DNA from 2 places in the Listeria grandensis genome. Region 2 is predicted to be linked to the other one. Evidence: a T-box and tRNA genes for the amino acid it is inferred to sense, from the RefSeq annotation. Region 2 holds a T-box; the other holds one or more tRNA genes.

Region 1 (9,279 bases), on a different contig from region 2:
TACACGAACGTAGAGCTGACACGTGAGTCGATTAATCCTACTTTTGATGAAGCTATTCACGTGTCGAATGTGAATGTCAGTCAAAATCGCATCGATGCAAAAATTGCTTCGCTCAAACAACCGGAAATACTGTATCAGGAAATCAAACGTTTTGTCGGTACGATCGATAACAGTTCGACTGATCTAAAACCACTTTTATACAATGCGTATTGTTTAGATACACGTGTAAAGTTACCATTTTTGGATATCGCAAATAAAGACATGCAAGTGGTTTCCTTAACGGTGTAATAGTTCAAGAACGGCGGCTTTTCATGGCTGCCGTTCTTTTTACGCCAAACTTACAATTTTGTCACATAAAAAACTAGTTTTGTCATCTGGATCGATGTTTTTAAGCGGCTCCTATTTGGTAAAATAGTAATTTAGAAATGGAGCGATGGAACGTGATGAAATGGTGCAGAATTTTTCTGATTATGTATTTTATATATATTATTTATGTGTTAGATGGGTATTTTTTCTTAATTTTAAACGTATTGTTAGCTTACATACCGCTTGAACTGGCAGCCTTTGTGTATCGTAAAAAGAGAAGCCCTTATCTTTTTTGGCCAGTCGCTTTTTTATGGCTATTATTTTTTCCGAATGCGCCGTATTTGTTAACCGATTTCTTTCATCTAGAAAATTTACGTATTAACGCCGCCCAAATTGGTGTCTTCTCGAACCATCCTCATATTTGGGAGAGGTTTACTGTCATGACCGTCGGCGTTTTCTTTGGACTATACACCGGTTTTGTATCTTTGAAATGGATGCTAGATGAATGGATGATCCGCTGGAAATCAGCGAGTACCCTGTTTTATTGGGCAACGTTTGGTGGGCTTACAATTCTTTCTGGCTACGCTATTTATTTAGGCCGATTCGCCCGACTACATTCCGTTTATTTGTTCACTGACCCACTGCGTTCGCTACAACAAATGCTGGATGCCTTTTCTTATCCCATGCTTTATTTTGTAATCTGTTTTATCGTGATCCAAACGCTTATATACCTCATATTTTTAAAATTCCCGGATAAAAAAGACTAGTGAGCAAGCTCACTAGTCTTTTTTATTGATCATCGGGTGTGGATTTGCACCACACAAACTCATATTTAAATCTTCATTTGTTTAAATGTACTTTATACTGTTGCTCTGCTTCGAAGTTCTTTGCAACTAAATGCGTCTACCTATTCCGCCACCGATAATGTTAAATTAACAACGGTAACTATTATACCATGCCCTTTATTTTTATGCAAGTCTTTTTTGCAGCTAGAAGATAAATCGTAATAATGCCATCAGGATAACTCCTAGAATAACTGTCCAAAGCAGACTTCTTGTAAGGAGCGAAATCACGAGTGTACAGATGACTGCAATAAGCTCCAGCCAATGGATTTGAAATCCTGTCGATCCGTTTGTCATGAAGCTTTCGATGATCAGGGCACTAAATATGCAGAGCGGGATATAGCTGAGCCACTTTAACATCGGTTCGGGGATTTCCATATTCCGCATCATTAAAAATGGTAACATCCGAGGTATTGCGGTAACGAGAGAACAACCAAGTAATAGGAGAAGGAATGAATAGCTGATACTCATCGGTCTGTCACCACCCCAATAGTAGCTACGATTAAGGTCGAAAGCACTACAGCAACATTGGTTGTCACGATGAAGGAGAGACCAATCATACAAATAAGCATGTATGTAATCAGCATCACAATATGCCTTATCTTCGTTTTAGGAACACTCTGTAGCTGAAAAACAAATAAAGCAACAAACATCGCTGTGAGTGCAAAATCAAGTCCTAAGACGTTCGGATTTGGAATGAGTTTCCCAACAAGTCCGCCGAGTGTACAGGACGCAATCCAGACAATGTAAGCCGTAATATTTAGTCCGTTCATCCAAGCGGCATAAATCGGCTCTTTCTTCGCCAGTTTTATTGCTGCGACGCCAAAAGATTCATCTGTCACCAACAGGCTGATACCGATATTTTTTAACATGGCATCTTTTTGAAAATGCGGTGCTAATGTCGCCCCAAGTAACAGATGGCGGAAATTGACGATGAAAGTCGTCACAACGATAGCAAGCGTCGTGCTATTAGTAAGCAACATCGCACAAATAATAAACTGCGCTGCTCCCGCATAAACAAAAATCGCAAGTAATGTAATTTCTAAAACACTCAAATGGGCTGCTACACCGGCAACACCTGCAGCAATACCAATGCTTATGTATCCTAGTAGCGTTGGAATACAATCCCGAACGCCTTGTTTAAAAGTAATATTCCCTGCTTCTTCTGACAATTCAATCCCTCCTTTTCTTTCATATCCTATCAGAATCTACAAGGTTTGACCAGTGCGCTGTTGACTTTTTAACCATTTCATTTTATACTAACTTTATAAAATGACTCCGAAGTCAAAATATGACTCGCGTTTAAAGGAGAGCTCTAAATGAATTGGAAGGAACAGCAAAAATACGACCGAGAACAGCTAATACTAGCACAGGCTGAAACAATGCTAACACAAAACATGGACGGTACGATTAATATGGATGAACTGGCTCTTGCTGTTGGTATTTCTAAGGGAACACTTTATAATCATTTCACAAACAAAGATGCGATCATTGCTCGAATTTTAGAGCGTAATGCCCAGAATTTCCTTAAAATGATGCGCGAGACAATGATCAATGTGGATGACAGCACATTGCGTATCAAAACACTGATTCACACGATTAGTCGCAACCCCTATTTCATTTTAGTGTTACAAAATAAGCCTGATAGGACAAAGAAAACAGAGCTCACTTCCATTTTCGAGAAGATTTACGAGGAGTTGGCAATTCTTTTTAAGCATTTGCAAACACAGAACATACTTGATTCTGTCTATCCGACTACATTTCTAGTTTCGTATTTTATTCATTTATTTGATCCTGCTATCTTTGATCATCTATTACAAGAAGGCGTATTGGAAGATCAGATTATCGCCTTAACCGAGCGTTTTTTCTTCCAGGGAACGCAAAAGGAGAGTTAAACCATGAAACCATTTATAACAAATGTGAATTACCATTTCATTTTAAAACAGGCGATGAACGCTTTTTATGGCGCTCAAAATACAAATGATGAAGGTGTCAAAAATGCACTTCGGTTTTCATGTATTGATAAAGCAACGGCTATTTTCGATACATTGGACAGCGAGCAAGAGCAACTAATCGGAGAGATTTTCCATATTCGCTCCGAAGAGCATTTAGAAAAGTATGATGCAACATTACAAGATTTTCTCCTCCCCTTCCCTACCATTGATGACGCGGTTGTGAAAAAACTCTTTCCGAAAGCGAAGAAATTGAAAGCTCCGACAATATCACCCGAGGAAATGGCACGACTTGTATTTCTAGGCTGGAATGACACTGGCGCACAGAAGAAATTTATTATCGCTCCATATAAAGAGCAATTAACTGGCATACAAGGTAATTTCACACCTATAGCAAAAAAAGGTATCTGCGCCTTTTGCCACGAAAATGGGCGTGTCGGTTTATTTAAAGCAGATATTAAAACAAAGGGGAATACCGATCAATATCGTGCAGTGGGACAATATATTTGCGCAGACAGCATAGCATGTAGTACGCAAATGAAGGATCGTACAAAGCTTGATGAGTTTATTGGTGTCTTAAAATCGTGAGTTCGGGTATACTATTATATATAAAATAAAGGAGGTAGAAAAATGGCAACACAACCAAAAATGCTCTTTGTTAATTTAGCAGTAAAAGATCTTGATAAGTCGGTGGAATTCTTCACTGCGCTTGGTTTCGAATTTAATCCTCAATTTACAGACGAAAACGCAACATGCATGATCTTGAATGAAAATACGTTCATCATGTTACTTGTCGAAAAATTCTTCCAAAATTTCACGAAAAAAGAAATTGCGGATTCAACAAAAACAACAGAAGCGATAATCGCCATCTCCGCAGATGATCGCGCTGGTGTAGACGAAATTGTTGAAAAAGCCCTTGCTGCTGGCGGGACGGTTTCTAACGATAAAACGGACGAAGGTTTCATGTATAGCTGGAGCTTCCAAGATATTGATGGACACCTTTGGGAAGTTGTCTATATGGACCCTAGCGCAGTTAACGGCTAAGATAAAAAACGATGGGAATCAGATCCTATCGTTTTTTTGCGTACCCATAATGATGCGTGTACCCCTGTAAGATAAGCGGCATGATTATTTCATGAAAATCATTCAGTTCTTCCATATAGTAATCAATTTCTTGCTTTGCAATACCTAATGAGCTTTCCTCGTTACGTTTTTTTAGGAAGGTTTCTGTTGCCTCTTCAAAAGAATAGCGATTGCGGATAGCATCTGCCACAGTCAGCCCATTTTGCGCCTCTGTTTTCCCTAGATTATAGTAGTCTAATTGTGAGTAGCTCCCCCCACTAACTGCCTTCAAGCTATTGGCCACAGTCGCTACAATACGAGGTCGGTACACTGCAATGAAATCCGGATGTTGTCGTAAAATTTCCCTGGCTAGATTTTTTGTATAATAATTGTCAAACCAAAAATCAGCAAACCGAAAAATCTCCTTTGCTAAGAGCTTCGTTATTTCCGTTGATATCAGCTTTTCATGCATTATTCTCCACCTTTTGGTTATAAGACATACGATTATTGTACTTTTATTTCTAATTGGATGCAATATCTTTTAGCTACTTTATCGCTTCTTTCTGGCAATAAAGCACTCGGTTGAAAAATTTATGAAAAAATGTTGATTTATATCTTGGCAAACCAACATTTTCATGATACAATAATTCTTGTGCTTATGGAGGAATACCCAAGTTTGGCTGAAGGGATCGGTCTTGAAAACCGACAGGCGGGTAAGACCGCGCGGGGGTTCGAATCCCTCTTCCTCCTTTTTAAATAATATGTGTGAAAACAGATCTATGTTAATCATAGATCTGTTTTTTTATTCTAATTTTCGAATGTAAAGACGCCCATCAAATGCGCGAATGATGGGCGTCTTTATTGCTTATTGAGACAAACGAGGCATTGACTGCTTTCGCTAAGTCATACGGATTGATGCCTACTTGAAAACCTCTTTTTCCCGCGGAGATTAAAATACTGTCTTGTGACATTGCCTGATCTGCGATAAAAGTTGGAAATAGCCTTTTCATGCCAATCGGTGAACAACCGCCACGTATGTATCCTGTCGTTGCTTCCAAGTCTTTCATCGGTAACATCTCTATCTTTTTATTATGACTTGCCTTGGCTAATTGTTTCAGATCTAATGCTTCATTCCCTGGAATACACGCCACGACGATACCCGTTTTGTCTCCTTTTGTCACCAATGTTTTATAGATTTCGTCCGGCGGTACGTTTAAATCATGCGCCACCGTGACGGCATCCATGTGTTTATCGTGAAATGGAATTTGATGCAATTCGTAAGCTATCTTTTTTTGATCTAAAATTCTGCCAACATTGGTTTTAGGAATTTTTTTATTATGCGCCATGTGCCCTTCCCTCCAAATGAAAACAGGTATTCCATCGCGCTTTTAGAATACCTGTTGCCGTTTAAATTTAACTGACAATTTCTCCATCGGAAACAATTTCTTTACGATCCCATTTCACAATGATTTTGACTGTCTTTTTACGTTTATCGACTTCCTCATAGCTCTCTGTGTACAATTTCTTTTGATGCTGGATTTGTTCGGCGATAAAGCCAGCTTCGAGTTTGAATATCACATTGCTGTCATTGTCTAGGCGTAAAGCGACCATTTCGCCACTTAAAATCAGATGCATTTCATCTTTCTTTTCGGTAGTCACTGCGAGGTCTCCAAACGAAGCTCGCGCAAAAAAGTCCGCAAGCTCATCTAGCGTCTCTAACGGGTATTTCCGCGCGAGTTCTTTGCCAGCCCAATATAAAATATGCGGCGCCTCTTCACCTAACACATTTGGCAACAGCGTATCGCGAATTAGTTCGTAGCCAAATACTGGTATCATTTTTTCGTTTACAATTTCTTCATTTTCTGCCATTTACAATACCCCGCTTTCTTCTTTGTTTATTATACCCAGAAAACCCGCAAAATAGAAACATCAACCTATAAAATTCGCAAAAAAAAACTGAAAATCCATCAAAAAACTTGCGAAAACGCTTAAAAAATACGAAAATGGAGAGTATAATGTAAAACTATAGTATACTAATAAGAAGATGAAAATAAAGAAATTGAGGCGAAACGTGTGAAAAGAGCAATTGGTTTTATTGATTCGGGTGTTGGCGGACTGACGGTTGTTAAAGAAGTCCTGAAACAGCTCCCCCACGAACAAATATATTATCTCGGTGACACCGCACGTTGCCCGTATGGACCGCGTGATAGTAAGGAAGTAAATCAATTTACTTGGGAAATGACGAATTTTCTCGTCGATCGCAATATAAAAATGCTCGTCATCGCTTGTAACACCGCGACCGCGGCAGCATTAACTGACATTCGGGCAAAATTAGATATCCCGGTTATCGGCGTCATTCAGCCTGGTTCAAGAGCAGCATTAAAGGCAAGTCGCAACAACCGCATCGGCGTACTCGGCACGATTGGGACGGTTCAAAGCATGGCTTACCCGAAGGCTCTAAGAGGGCTGAACCGGCGTGTAGAAGTTGATTCGCTCGCCTGCCCCAAATTTGTGTCTGTCGTTGAAAGCCGTGAATATAAAAGCGCGATCGCTAAAAAAATCGTTGCAGAGTCTCTCCTACCATTAAAAAGCACCAAAATTGATACGATCATTCTTGGCTGTACACATTATCCGCTACTCAAAACATTGATTGAAAATTTTATGGGATCGGATGTTGCTGTCATAAATTCTGGAGAGGAAACGGCGAGTGAAGTCAGCGCTTTACTGGATTATCATGACCTTTTAGACCATGACGACATCGGTGTGAATCACCGGTTTTTCACGACTGGCTCGGTCTCTATTTTTCAAGATATTGCGGAAGATTGGTTAGATATTCCTGACATGCAGGTGGAACATATTAAATTAGGAAATGAAAAGGGTGTTAGACATGAGATTTGATGGAAGAGAAAAAGATGCATTACGCCAAGTTGAAATGATTCCTGGGTACATAAAGCATCCAGAAGGCTCGATTTTAATTACAGTCGGCGATACGAAAGTGATTTGTTCCGCATCTGTGGAAGATCGGGTACCACCATTTATGCGCGGAGAAGGTCGCGGCTGGGTTTCTGCGGAATACGCGATGTTGCCTCGTGCAACGGAACGCCGGAATATCCGTGAATCCTCTAAAGGAAAAGTAACAGGAAGGACGATGGAAATCCAACGGCTGATTGGCCGTTCTTTGCGTGCTGTTGTCGATTTAGACGCGCTTGGAGAACGCACTATTTGGCTGGATTGTGATGTAATTCAAGCAGATGGTGGAACGCGGACTGCCTCTATTACTGGCGCTTTTGTGGCGATGGCACTCGCGATTACCAAACTACACGAAGCGGCTCCGTTTGCAAAATTCCCGATCAAAGATTTCCTTGCTGCAACAAGTGTGGGCTTACTTGAAAATGGCGACACAGCGCTTGATTTGAACTACGTAGAAGACAGTGCAGCGGCTGTGGACATGAATCTCGTGATGACTGGCGCTGGACGTTTTGTCGAACTCCAAGGAACCGGCGAAGAAGCAACATTTTCCGAAAGCGAGTTAAGCGAACTTTTAACTCTGGGCAAAAAAGGAATTGGAGAACTCGTGACCTTGCAAAAAGAAATACTCGGTGCGACAGCGGGTTTGATCGGAGGCGTCGAACAATGAAAAAGTTGGTCATTGCGACAAACAACGTAGGCAAAGCGCAGGAATTTGAGAAGTTATTCGGTGCACATGGCATTGAAATTTTGACACTGGCTGATTTTCCGGAGATTGGTGAAATTGAAGAAACTGGGACGACATTCGCTGAGAATGCAGCGTTAAAAGCCGAAACAGTAGCTAATCAAATTGGGCAGGTCGTGATTGGCGACGATTCAGGATTGATCGTCGATGCTTTAGACGGCGCGCCAGGCGTCTATTCTGCGCGCTATGCAGGAAACCAACATAATGATGCCGATAATAACGAAAAGCTGATGAAAGAGCTCAGAGACGTGCCAAAATCGGCGCGCCAAGCTCGTTTCCACTGCACACTTGCTATTGCATTTCCTGGCGAAGCAACGCAATTTTTCACAGGAGAATGTGAAGGAGAAATCTTAGCGTTACCACAAGGCAAAAACGGATTTGGTTACGATCCCCTCTTTTACCTTCCTGAATTTGATAAATCTATGGCTGAAATTACCCCTGACCAGAAAAACAAAATAAGCCATCGCGGAAAAGCTTTAGAAAAAGTTGCGAAAAATATAGACCAATTGCTTGAAAAGATTGTATAATAGGAAAGTAACGAAGATGGGGGAGAATAATTTGAAATTACTAGTAGTCAGTGACAGTCATCACGAACGCGACTGTCTCATCCATTTAAAAGAGAAATATGAAGGTAAAGTTGACGCGATGATTCACTGTGGGGATTCTGAACTTGAAAAAGACGATCCAGCGATGCAAGGATTCCATACCGTTCGAGGAAATTGTGATTTCGGTTCGGACTACCCGAATGATTGGGTCGGCGAAGTAGATGGATATCGGATCTTCACAACACACGGTCACCTGTATAATATTAAAATGACGCTGATGAATTTGCGCTACCGTGCTCGTGAATTAAATGCTGATTTTGTTTTCTTTGGTCATTCCCATGAACTAGGCGTTGATATGCTGGATAACACGATTATTCTGAATCCTGGTAGTATTTCGCTTCCAAGAGGACGTGTTCATGATAAGACCTATACACTGATTGAAGCAACAGATGAAGGCGTAATAATTCGCTTTATGACGATTGATGATATCGAATTAACCGAGCTAACACAGACATTCCCGCTAGTGAAGAACAATTAAGTTTTTCCAGCGGGTAAGACAGTTAAAACTATTAAAAATGGATAAACTTGCAGTAATATGAATATTTTTTAAGAATATCACTCAAAACCATTGACAAATCCGCGAATACATCATAAAATGATACTTGGCTGTGAAAATTGTATAGCGTGTCCTGATAGCTCAGCTGGATAGAGCAACGGCCTTCTAAGCCGTCGGTCGGGGGTTCGAATCCCTCTCAGGACGTTAATTGAAACTACTGGAAACAGTGGTTTTTTTATTTCCAGTTGAAATTGTCTGCGCTTCTTTCCTTCTCATTCCGCTCCCTTCTTAAGAAAGCGCTATC
Region 2 (9,279 bases):
TTCCTCAAAGTGTTCCCGAACCGCCACATCCTCCAAATAATCTTGCAATCCGACAAAATTATCCGGCTCATCCTCATACGACGTCCAAACCTGATAACCCTGCGTGTCAATCCCCAATTCCCGAACCCACTCCGGCAAAAATTGCACCCACTGCACATGATCCTCATAACTTGTCACCGAATCCGCGCTTCGATACGCGTGCCACTCCAGATAAATCCGAAAATTATTCTTGTTCAGCAAAATCGCAATCATGCTCGCCGAATCCTGCCGCGACAACCCCTTATAATACGCCCAAAAATGCGACCGAACCTGCCATCCATTCGTCCAACTCTCCACTTTTGGCTTCCCAAAACCAACCGTTCCCCGCTGACACAACGCCGCAAACTCCTTCCACACGTCCCATTTTGCCTTGTACTCCGCCTTCACACCCTCAACCAACGTCGGCGTAAACTCCTTCATTTGGCGAAACTGAAAATAATCCCGATCAAAAAGCTCAAAATCTTCCTCGTAAAATCGCATTATGCCGTACTCCTTTATTCTATCTTTGTATGTCATTATACACTATTTAACGCCTAATAACCGTCAAACTATGATCCTGCATAGCAAAACAGGCCCCCTCTAGAATTAGAGAAAGACCTGCCTTCTTTGTTTATTTTTCCGGTGCCGCAATCACTTCCACGCCACCCATATAACCTTGCAATGCTTTTGGAATTGCCACAGAACCGTCCGCCAACTGATAATTCTCTAAAATCGCAGCAACCGTGCGTCCAATCGCAAGTCCAGAACCGTTCAACGTATGCACAAATTCAGGTTTCGCACCCGGCTCACGACGGAAACGAATATTCGCACGACGCGCCTGGAACGCCTCAAAATTACTACAAGAAGAAATCTCGCGGTAGCTGTCCCCACTTGGAATCCACACTTCAATATCATATTTTTTCGCAGCCGTGAATCCCAAATCCGCTGTACACATACTAAGCACACGATACGGCAGTTCCAAACGACGCAACACATCCTCCGCATTATCCGTCAATGCCTCAAGCGCTGCATAAGAGTCCTCAGGTTTCACAAACTGCACCATTTCCACCTTGTTAAACTGATGTTGGCGAATCAAACCACGCGTATCACGCCCCGCAGAACCCGCCTCAGAACGGAAACACGCACTGTAAGCCGTATACTTTTGCGGCAAGTCATCCACATTCATAATCTGATCACGATGATAGTTCGTCACCGGAACCTCCGCCGTCGGAATCAAGAAATAGTCCTCCTTCTCAATCAAGAACGCATCCTCTTCAAACTTCGGTAGCTGCCCCGTCCCCGTCATACTATCACGATTCACCATGTACGGCGGCAACATCTCATCATACCCGTGCTCCGTCGCATGCAAATCCATCATAAAATTAATCAACGCCCGCTCAAGTCTTGCTCCTAGTTTCTTATAAAAAACAAACCGACTTCCCGCAACCTTCGCCGCATTCTCAAAATCTAAAATGCCTAAATCCGTACCCAAGTCCCAATGCGCTTTTGGCTCAAACTCAAACGTCCGAACCTCGCCCCATTTACGAACCTCCACATTATCATCTTCCGTTTCACCAACCGGCGTAGACTCATGCGGAATATTCGGAATCGCCATCAAAATATTGCGCAACTTCTCATCAATCTCGTTCAGCTCAATATCAAACGTCTTAATCCGATCGCCGACCACACGCATTTCCTCAATTTTCGCATCCGCGTCCTGCTTCTCACGCTTCAACTGTGCAATTTCCTGCGAAACCTCATTACGCTGACTCTTAAGCGTCTCCACTTCAATAATCAACGTCCGACGCCGCGTATCCAGCGCACCAAACTTCTCAAACTCACCAAGATCTTCCCCACGATGCGACAACTTCTCCTTCACACCTTCAAAATCCTCACGTAATAACTTAACATCTAACATCTCAAATTCCTCCTCACAAAATGGTAGTCTCGACTCTTATTTGGTTTGAAATTCGGTCCAGTCACGTTTCGCGTAAAGAAAACTGAAGGACTAACACTGCGCTTCGCTCCGTCTTATATTTGGACTTTTAGAAAGCACAATACGCTTTCTAAAAGTCCAAACAAAAAGACCCCCAAATCTCTCCCCAAATAAAATACATGGAAAGGGACGGAAGTACCGCGTTGCCACCCTAATTGAGTCCGAGAAAATCCCGAAACTCCAGCTCGATTGATATAACGGTTCCCACCGAAGCAGATTACTCACAATTCCTCTGCTCACTCCAAGACGGATTCATAAAAGCGTTCCTACTGATTCCCACCAACCATCAGCTCTCTAAAAAGCACAACTTCTACTACTATCTCTTGTCAACGTTTTAATTCATTATTTAAGAACATTCTACCCCATAAACCCAGAATTAGCAAGCCAAATCAAAAAAACCACTACATAAAATTTGTAATTTATCTAGAAAAATCGCATTAAACAATCATCAATATAATTACCTGCAACCATGCTATAATAGGCCTACAAACAAGTTTATGATGTGGTTTGGCATCCTAGCTCAGAAAGTAGGTGGTGCCATGTTGTTCGTGGTTCATCCCAGAAAGGATAAAACATGACTGTATTTGAGTCATTGACACTAGCTATCGCGTTTGCTGGGCTAATTGTCATGATAATGAACAGTAAAAATGACAAAAAATAAAAGCCACTTTATACGCTTGACGGCTTAGTGGCTCTTGAAATATTCGGGCTGTCACCATCTTAAATGGTGTTTGTAATTGGAAGTTGTGTTTGCCGCACAGCTTCCTTTTTCACTTTCATTATAACATCTCCCCCTCCCACGCGCAAATCACTTCTTTCAAAAGTTTGTGAAATCACAAGTCTGCTTATTGGACAAACTGTAACTAGTTTGCTATAAATAGGGTGGACGTATATCTATTGAAATTCCATTTAGGAGTGATATTGTGATCCTGTTAATCGATAATTACGACTCGTTTACATACAATTTATATCAATATCTACTAGAGCTTGGCAAAGACGTTTATGTTGTGAAGAATGATCAAATCACTTTGACCGAAGTTTGTGAAATAAATCCCGAGTCTATCGTCATTTCTCCCGGTCCTGGAACACCTGATGACGCTGGGATAAGTCTAGCCATTATTCGCGAATTTAGCGGTAAGATTCCTATTCTCGGCATTTGTCTCGGCCACCAAGCCATTGTTCAAGCATTTGGCGGCGAAATTATCCGTGCACCACAACCAGTTCACGGCAAAACCTCCACTATCTCAAATGATCAAGAAGGCGTGTTTACAAGCTTAAGCGCGCATTTTGACGTGACTAGGTATCATTCTCTCATTGCTACAGAATCTAAATTCCCAACCGAATTAATCATTACTGCCAAAACCAAAGACAATCTCATTATGGCTGTCCGACACCGCGATTATCTAGTTGAAGGCGTGCAATTCCATCCCGAAGCCATTTTGACCGAACATGGACACGAGATACTGGGTAATTTTTTAAAAATGACAGAACGGAGCTATGCAAATGAAAATGCAGTTCGATTTTAACGGCAAAACACAGCTTTTCTCCTTCCCAGAAGCGATTATCCAAACGGATCAGCTAGATGACGTAATGGAGCGAATGCGCCAAGTCGAGCAAGCTGTCGATCTCGGTTACTATGTCGCAGGATATGTTGGCTATGAGGCAGCCGCAGCGTTCAACAAAAACCTGAGAACACACCCTGCTGGCAAAATGCCCTTACTTTGGTTCGGTGTTTTTCGAGAAATGCGTGAATTAGAACAGCCCAACGAAGCGTTAGCAATGCCACCCAAATTAGACTGGCAACCAACTACGGACTACACTTCTTATGCAAGCGGAATCCGTGCTATTAGGGAACAAATTGCCGCTGGAAATACATATCAAACAAATTATACAATCCGCCTACAAAGCGATTTTAAAGAAGATGATGACAAACAATTTTATGAGCAGCTGAAATCGGCACAGCAAGCGAATTATTCGGCGTATCTTTCGACAGGGCGCTTCCATATTTTATCCGCCTCACCAGAACTTTTCTTTCATTGGAAAGACGGTGTAATCAAAACCAAGCCGATGAAAGGGACAGCAAGACGAGGCATGACGTTAGAAGACGATTTCAAAGCACGCGATTGGCTCGCAGCCTCCGCAAAAAATCAGGCGGAAAACGTGATGATTGTTGATCTTTTACGCAATGATTTAGGACAAATCGCCAAACCTGGTTCTGTTAAAGTACCGCATCTTTTTGACGTAGAGCGCTATCCGACCGTTTGGCAAATGACCTCCACTGTTGTCGCCGAGACACTTCCTGAAATCCACCTGACCGCAATTTTTGAAGCACTATTCCCATGTGGCTCCATCACCGGGGCACCAAAAGTAAGCACGATGAAGCTTATCACAGAATCTGAAACCTCCCCACGAAACGTTTATTGTGGAGCGATTGGCTATGTAACACCTGATAAAGAAGCGATTTTTAATGTCCCAATTCGTACTGTCGTTATCGATACCGAGGAAAAAACAGCTGAATACGGCGTTGGCGGCGGCATTGTTTGGGATTCACGAAGTGGTGCTGAATACGAAGAAGTCCAAGCAAAAGCCGCCCTCCTAACCACATACCTACCAAAATTCGAGCTACTCGAAAGCCTCCGTTTAGAGGATGGCATTTACTATCGCACCGATCTCCATCTAAAACGTATCGAAAAAAGTGCCCACTATTTTGGTTTCACGTGGAACATTGACGCTGCAAATGAGGCTCTTGAAGCTTTTGCGAAAGATCATCCAAAAGATATTTGGAAAGTTCGCTTACTCTCTGACAAATCTGGTGAACTCATCGTAGAAGGCGAACTCATTATTTCCGATCCAATCACATGGACAGCCCACTTCGCTGATAAATCTGTCAATAGCACCGACCCGTTCCTGTACCACAAAACGACCCATCGAACCATGTATGAAAAGCGACGTCGCATCGACTACGACGAAACATTATTATGGAATGAACGCGGGGAGATCACTGAATTTATAAACGGCAACCTAGTAGCAGAAATCGACGGCGAGCTCGTCACTCCAAAACAATCATCAGGACTACTTGGCGGTACGATGCGCGAAACCCTCTTAGCCGAAAAAACAATTACAGAACGCGTCCTACATCGCAATGACCTACTCAAAGCAACAAAAACATGGCTAATCAACAGCGTTCGCGGCTGGGTAAATATTGACTTACATTAATGAAAAAAAGCTCGCTAAACATTCATCAATTTCTCATTTAACTCACAGCGAGCTTTCCATTGCGACTAGTATTATATAAGTATAAGCTAACAACAACAAACGAACCTTCATTCTTTCCCCCTTTTTGGATGAAGATTCGTAAAACTCCCTTTTTGACCACTGAGGTTCCTCCCTTTTCCTCGGTGGTTTTTTTATGTTTACTTACCAGAAAAAACCACCGTATTCTCGAAGACACCACCAAACCTCAGCGAAGCGACAACTGCAAGCAACCTCGCAATTTTTCATTTCATTTAATCTTGACTTATCAGGTCGGAATACTTATAATTAATAAAAATAGTCTGAAAAAAGGAGGAACATCATGCATTTTACAAAAAAAGCACTTGCGACACTTTCGATAGTAAGCGTTTTAATTTTGAGCGCTTGCGGAGATACATCAAGTAATGCTAACGAAAAAAAGGTAACGAAAATCAAATTTTTAGAAACGGGGGAATTGCTTACACTGAATACGACGGCTGAAGAGGATTTTGTTAGTTTCACTGCGCAAAATCAAGTTTTCGAGGGACTTTACACATTGGACAAAAAGGATAATTTCGTGCCCGGTGTCGCTACTCGCATGCCTGAAATCAGTAAAGACCAAACAGAATACACAATAAAATTAAGAGATAGCGCCAAATGGTCCGATGGTTCACAAGTTACTGCCGAGGATTTCGTATACGCATGGCGTCGCGCTGTGGACCCAAAAACCGCACCAAGTTACGCAGCACTTTTTAAGGATTCTATCAAAAACGCGACAGAAATCCATGAAGGAAAACTGCCCGTATCAAAACTTGGCGTGAGCGCACCCGACAAAGAAACATTAAAAATCACATTGAAAAAACCAGTTCCTTACTTCATCTCGCTACTATCGTTCGAAACTTTCTTCCCCCAGAAACAAGCTTTTGTGGAGAAACAAGGCGATAAATATGGGACCGACGCGACACATACCCTCTATAATGGCCCATTTGTGATGAAAAATTGGGATGGTAACACCTCAAAAAAATGGACGTACGCCAAAAACAGCGAATACTGGGATAAAAAGAATGTAAACGTTGATGAAATCTCCGTACAGGTCGCAAAAGACATCAATGCAGGAGTAAATCTGTATACAACAAAAGAAGCCGATCGCGCCCCACTTTCCGGAGAATATGCGAAACAATACAAAGACCGTTCCGATTTCCTAACCGAAAAAGATGCGCTCATCAGCTATTTACGACTCAATCAAAAACGAGATGGGAAAGCGACACCGCTTGCTAATACCGCCTTGCGCCATGCTTTAAATTTTGCTGTTGACAAGGATGCGCTAACGACGGAAATACTAGGCGACGGCTCCTTCCCAGCCAATGGTTTATTGCCGAAAGACTTCGTACAAAATCCAGAAACAGGTGCTGATTTCCGCACTGATAGCGGAGACCATCTTACCTTCAACAAAGCCGAAGCAATCAAATATTTAGCCCAAGCCAAGAAAGAGTTAGGTACCGATACAATCACACTTGAACTTCTAGGTGATGATCAAGACACGACAAAAACAGTTTTTACCTTCCTAAAAAACCAATTTGAGACAAACTTACCAGGCGTTACTATCAATATTAAAACAATGCCCGCAAAAAGCGCCACCGAACTGACACGTACGAGTAATTATGATCTTTCCCTTGCCGCTTGGATGCCTGACTTTAAAGATCCGTGGACATATAGTAGTCTATTCCTATCCGATTACTATAATAACAGCATGAACTACAACAGCCCAAAATACGACCAACTCGTCAAATCCACCGATACGAACTTGGCAACGAAGCCACTAGCAAGATGGAATGCCTTTATTGATTCTGAAAAAGTCCTACTGGATGACGATGCTGCAATCCTGCCACTTTATCAACACCAAACAGCTGTTTTACAAAATCCAAACATAACCGGCGTCCAAAAACATGCATTTGGCTCACCATATAGCTACAAATTTATTGAGATGGCAAAAAACTAGGCGAACATTCATTAATTTCTCATTTAACTCACAGCAGGTTTTCCTTCGTAATCAGTATTATAAGAGTATAAGCTAACAACAACAAGCGAACCTTCATTCTCCCCCTTTTGGATGAAGATTCGTAAAACTCCCTTTTTGACCACCGAGGTTCCTCCCTTTTCCTCGGTGGTTTTTTTGTGTTTAATTTTATTTCTCCCATGATGATCATCTGTTGCTTCGCTGAACACAAAAAAACGCGTATCCATTTCTGATAAACAGAAACTATACGCGTTTTATTATTATTTTTAAAGATTAGCCACACGGCCATATCCTGCAATATACCTTTTCCAGTAACCACTTGAGACGTTATCGTATTTCACACCGTTATTTTGCGCGTTAATCATTTTACCACTGCCCACATAAATACCAACATGCGCGATTCCGCTACCGTAATTAAAGAATACTAGATCGCCTGCCTTTAATTGGCTAGCCTTAATCTTAGTAGATGCATTATATTGTTGCTTCGCGGTGCGTGGGATGGCTTTATTGATGGACTGCTTAAAGACATAACTTGTGTAACCAGAACAATCAAATGATGTTGGACCAGTTGCACCCCATTTATATTTTTTGCCCAAATGTTTTTTTGCCTCGGTGTTGAGTGCTGCAAATGACTGTACTTTATATGGCGCTAAGCATTTTCCCGATACATAGCCCACTTTTCCTTTATACGTAATACGATACCAGTTGTTTTTTGTTTTTGCATTAAATATTACTGTCGTACCCGCTTTGTAATAACCTATGATTGGATATTTCACGCTATCCCCAGTTCGAATATTGCTCTCCACCGTTGTTGTCATCTTGTACGTTGTCGCCGCTTCCCCAGACGTCGGTAACACCAAAAAACTTACTGCCAGAATCAATACAAGTAACATAACCAAGCTTTTATTCATAGATTTAACCGTCAAAACACGCACTCCCTTTTCCCCATTTGAGACATATCATACCAGACAGACATTACAGGCAAAATACAATCCCGCGTCAATCCCTTTAAATAAAAAAACTATTTTTCATCGAATTCTAATGTAACTCACAGCAAATTTTTTTCTCCGTGCTTTATTATGAGTGTATAAGCTAACAACAAGCAAATAATTTTCATACTTTCCCTTAAGAATGAAAATCCCAAACTCCCTTTTTGACCACCGCGGTTACTCCCTTTTCCGCGGTGGTTTTTTGTGCTTATCTTTAATCTCGAAGGAGCCAGTGAGCCTCAGCGGAACGACAAATGATTAGATCCTAGGCAAAAGCGAGCACCGAAGCGGAATGTACGATCTGTACAAGAGCATCGGAGCACAGCTTTTAACGACGGAGATGATCGTTTGTCGCTCCGCTGAATTCCAAACGAGCTTTTTGAGCACAAGGTTACTCCCTTTTCCGCGGTGGTTTTTTGTGTGTCTAAAATTCCCTCAAAATCTCTTGTAAACGATTACAAAACATGGTATATTAAACTTATCCAAATTATACGTTAGTTTCTTTCTAAGGATTGTTACCGTTTAGTCGGGCTTAACCTAGACAGATTTCGAAGTTGTGGCTTTTTTACGCAACCGCTGAAACCTGTTTGGGTTATTTTTTTGACCACTATTTAGTTTTCAACAGTTTCCCTCAAGCTGTCGAGATAAAATTTTAACAAAAGGAGCAAAAAGATGAAAAAGCAGATGTTTAAAGTTTTAATACTAGTTTGTAGTTTGTTGTTAGTAGTTGGCTGCAGTAACACCGGTACAGATGCTAAGGACAAGGACACCACGGCAAAAGATGGGACGGTTACTTTTTACGTTGTGAGACATGGAAAAACAATGCTTAATACGACAGATCGCGTCCAAGGTTGGTCTGACGCTGTGCTGACGCCTGCTGGTGAGAAAGTTGTCACAGATGCCGGTAAAGGTTTGAAAGACATCAAATTTGGCTCAGCATACAGCAGCGACAGCGGACGGGCAATCCAAACCGCGGATATTATTTTGAAAGAAAACCAGAAATCAGATGGTGTCAAATTGAAGACTGA

The links. The T-box of region 2 lies ahead of serS (serine--tRNA ligase). A T-box ahead of a tRNA ligase gene usually reads a tRNA of that ligase, here a tRNA-Ser.
Region 1: it has a tRNA-Ser gene. The T-box ahead of serS (serine--tRNA ligase) is inferred to sense a tRNA for this amino acid. The anticodon was not compared.

Annotation. Positions count from the first base shown of each region.
Region 1 is NZ_JAASUG010000002.1:203,139-212,417, forward strand. Features, by position in the region: gene HCJ54_RS03585 (hypothetical protein) at 1-288, shown strand, start outside; gene HCJ54_RS03590 (DUF1361 domain-containing protein) at 444-1,073, shown strand; gene HCJ54_RS03595 (AzlD domain-containing protein) at 1,296-1,619, opposite strand; gene HCJ54_RS03600 (AzlC family ABC transporter permease) at 1,616-2,320, opposite strand; gene HCJ54_RS03605 (TetR/AcrR family transcriptional regulator) at 2,468-3,043, shown strand; gene HCJ54_RS03610 (FusB/FusC family EF-G-binding protein) at 3,047-3,688, shown strand; gene HCJ54_RS03615 (VOC family protein) at 3,731-4,144, shown strand; gene HCJ54_RS03620 (hypothetical protein) at 4,170-4,634, opposite strand; tRNA gene HCJ54_RS03625 (tRNA-Ser) at 4,823-4,912, shown strand; gene ybaK (Cys-tRNA(Pro) deacylase) at 4,996-5,508, opposite strand; gene HCJ54_RS03635 (YslB family protein) at 5,576-6,031, opposite strand; gene racE (glutamate racemase) at 6,236-7,060, shown strand; gene rph (ribonuclease PH) at 7,050-7,799, shown strand; gene HCJ54_RS03650 (XTP/dITP diphosphatase) at 7,796-8,401, shown strand; gene HCJ54_RS03655 (metallophosphoesterase) at 8,433-8,957, shown strand; tRNA gene HCJ54_RS03660 (tRNA-Arg) at 9,106-9,179, shown strand.
Region 2 is NZ_JAASUG010000005.1:37,974-47,252, forward strand. Features, by position in the region: gene HCJ54_RS08240 (HI_0552 family protein) at 1-519, opposite strand, end outside; gene serS (serine--tRNA ligase) at 650-1,936, opposite strand; T-box leader at 2,137-2,353, opposite strand; gene HCJ54_RS08250 (glutamine amidotransferase-related protein) at 2,938-3,540, shown strand; gene pabB (aminodeoxychorismate synthase component I) at 3,518-5,230, shown strand; gene HCJ54_RS08260 (peptide ABC transporter substrate-binding protein) at 5,589-7,244, shown strand; gene HCJ54_RS08265 (NlpC/P60 family protein) at 7,529-8,173, opposite strand; gene HCJ54_RS08270 (histidine phosphatase family protein) at 8,924-9,279, shown strand, end outside.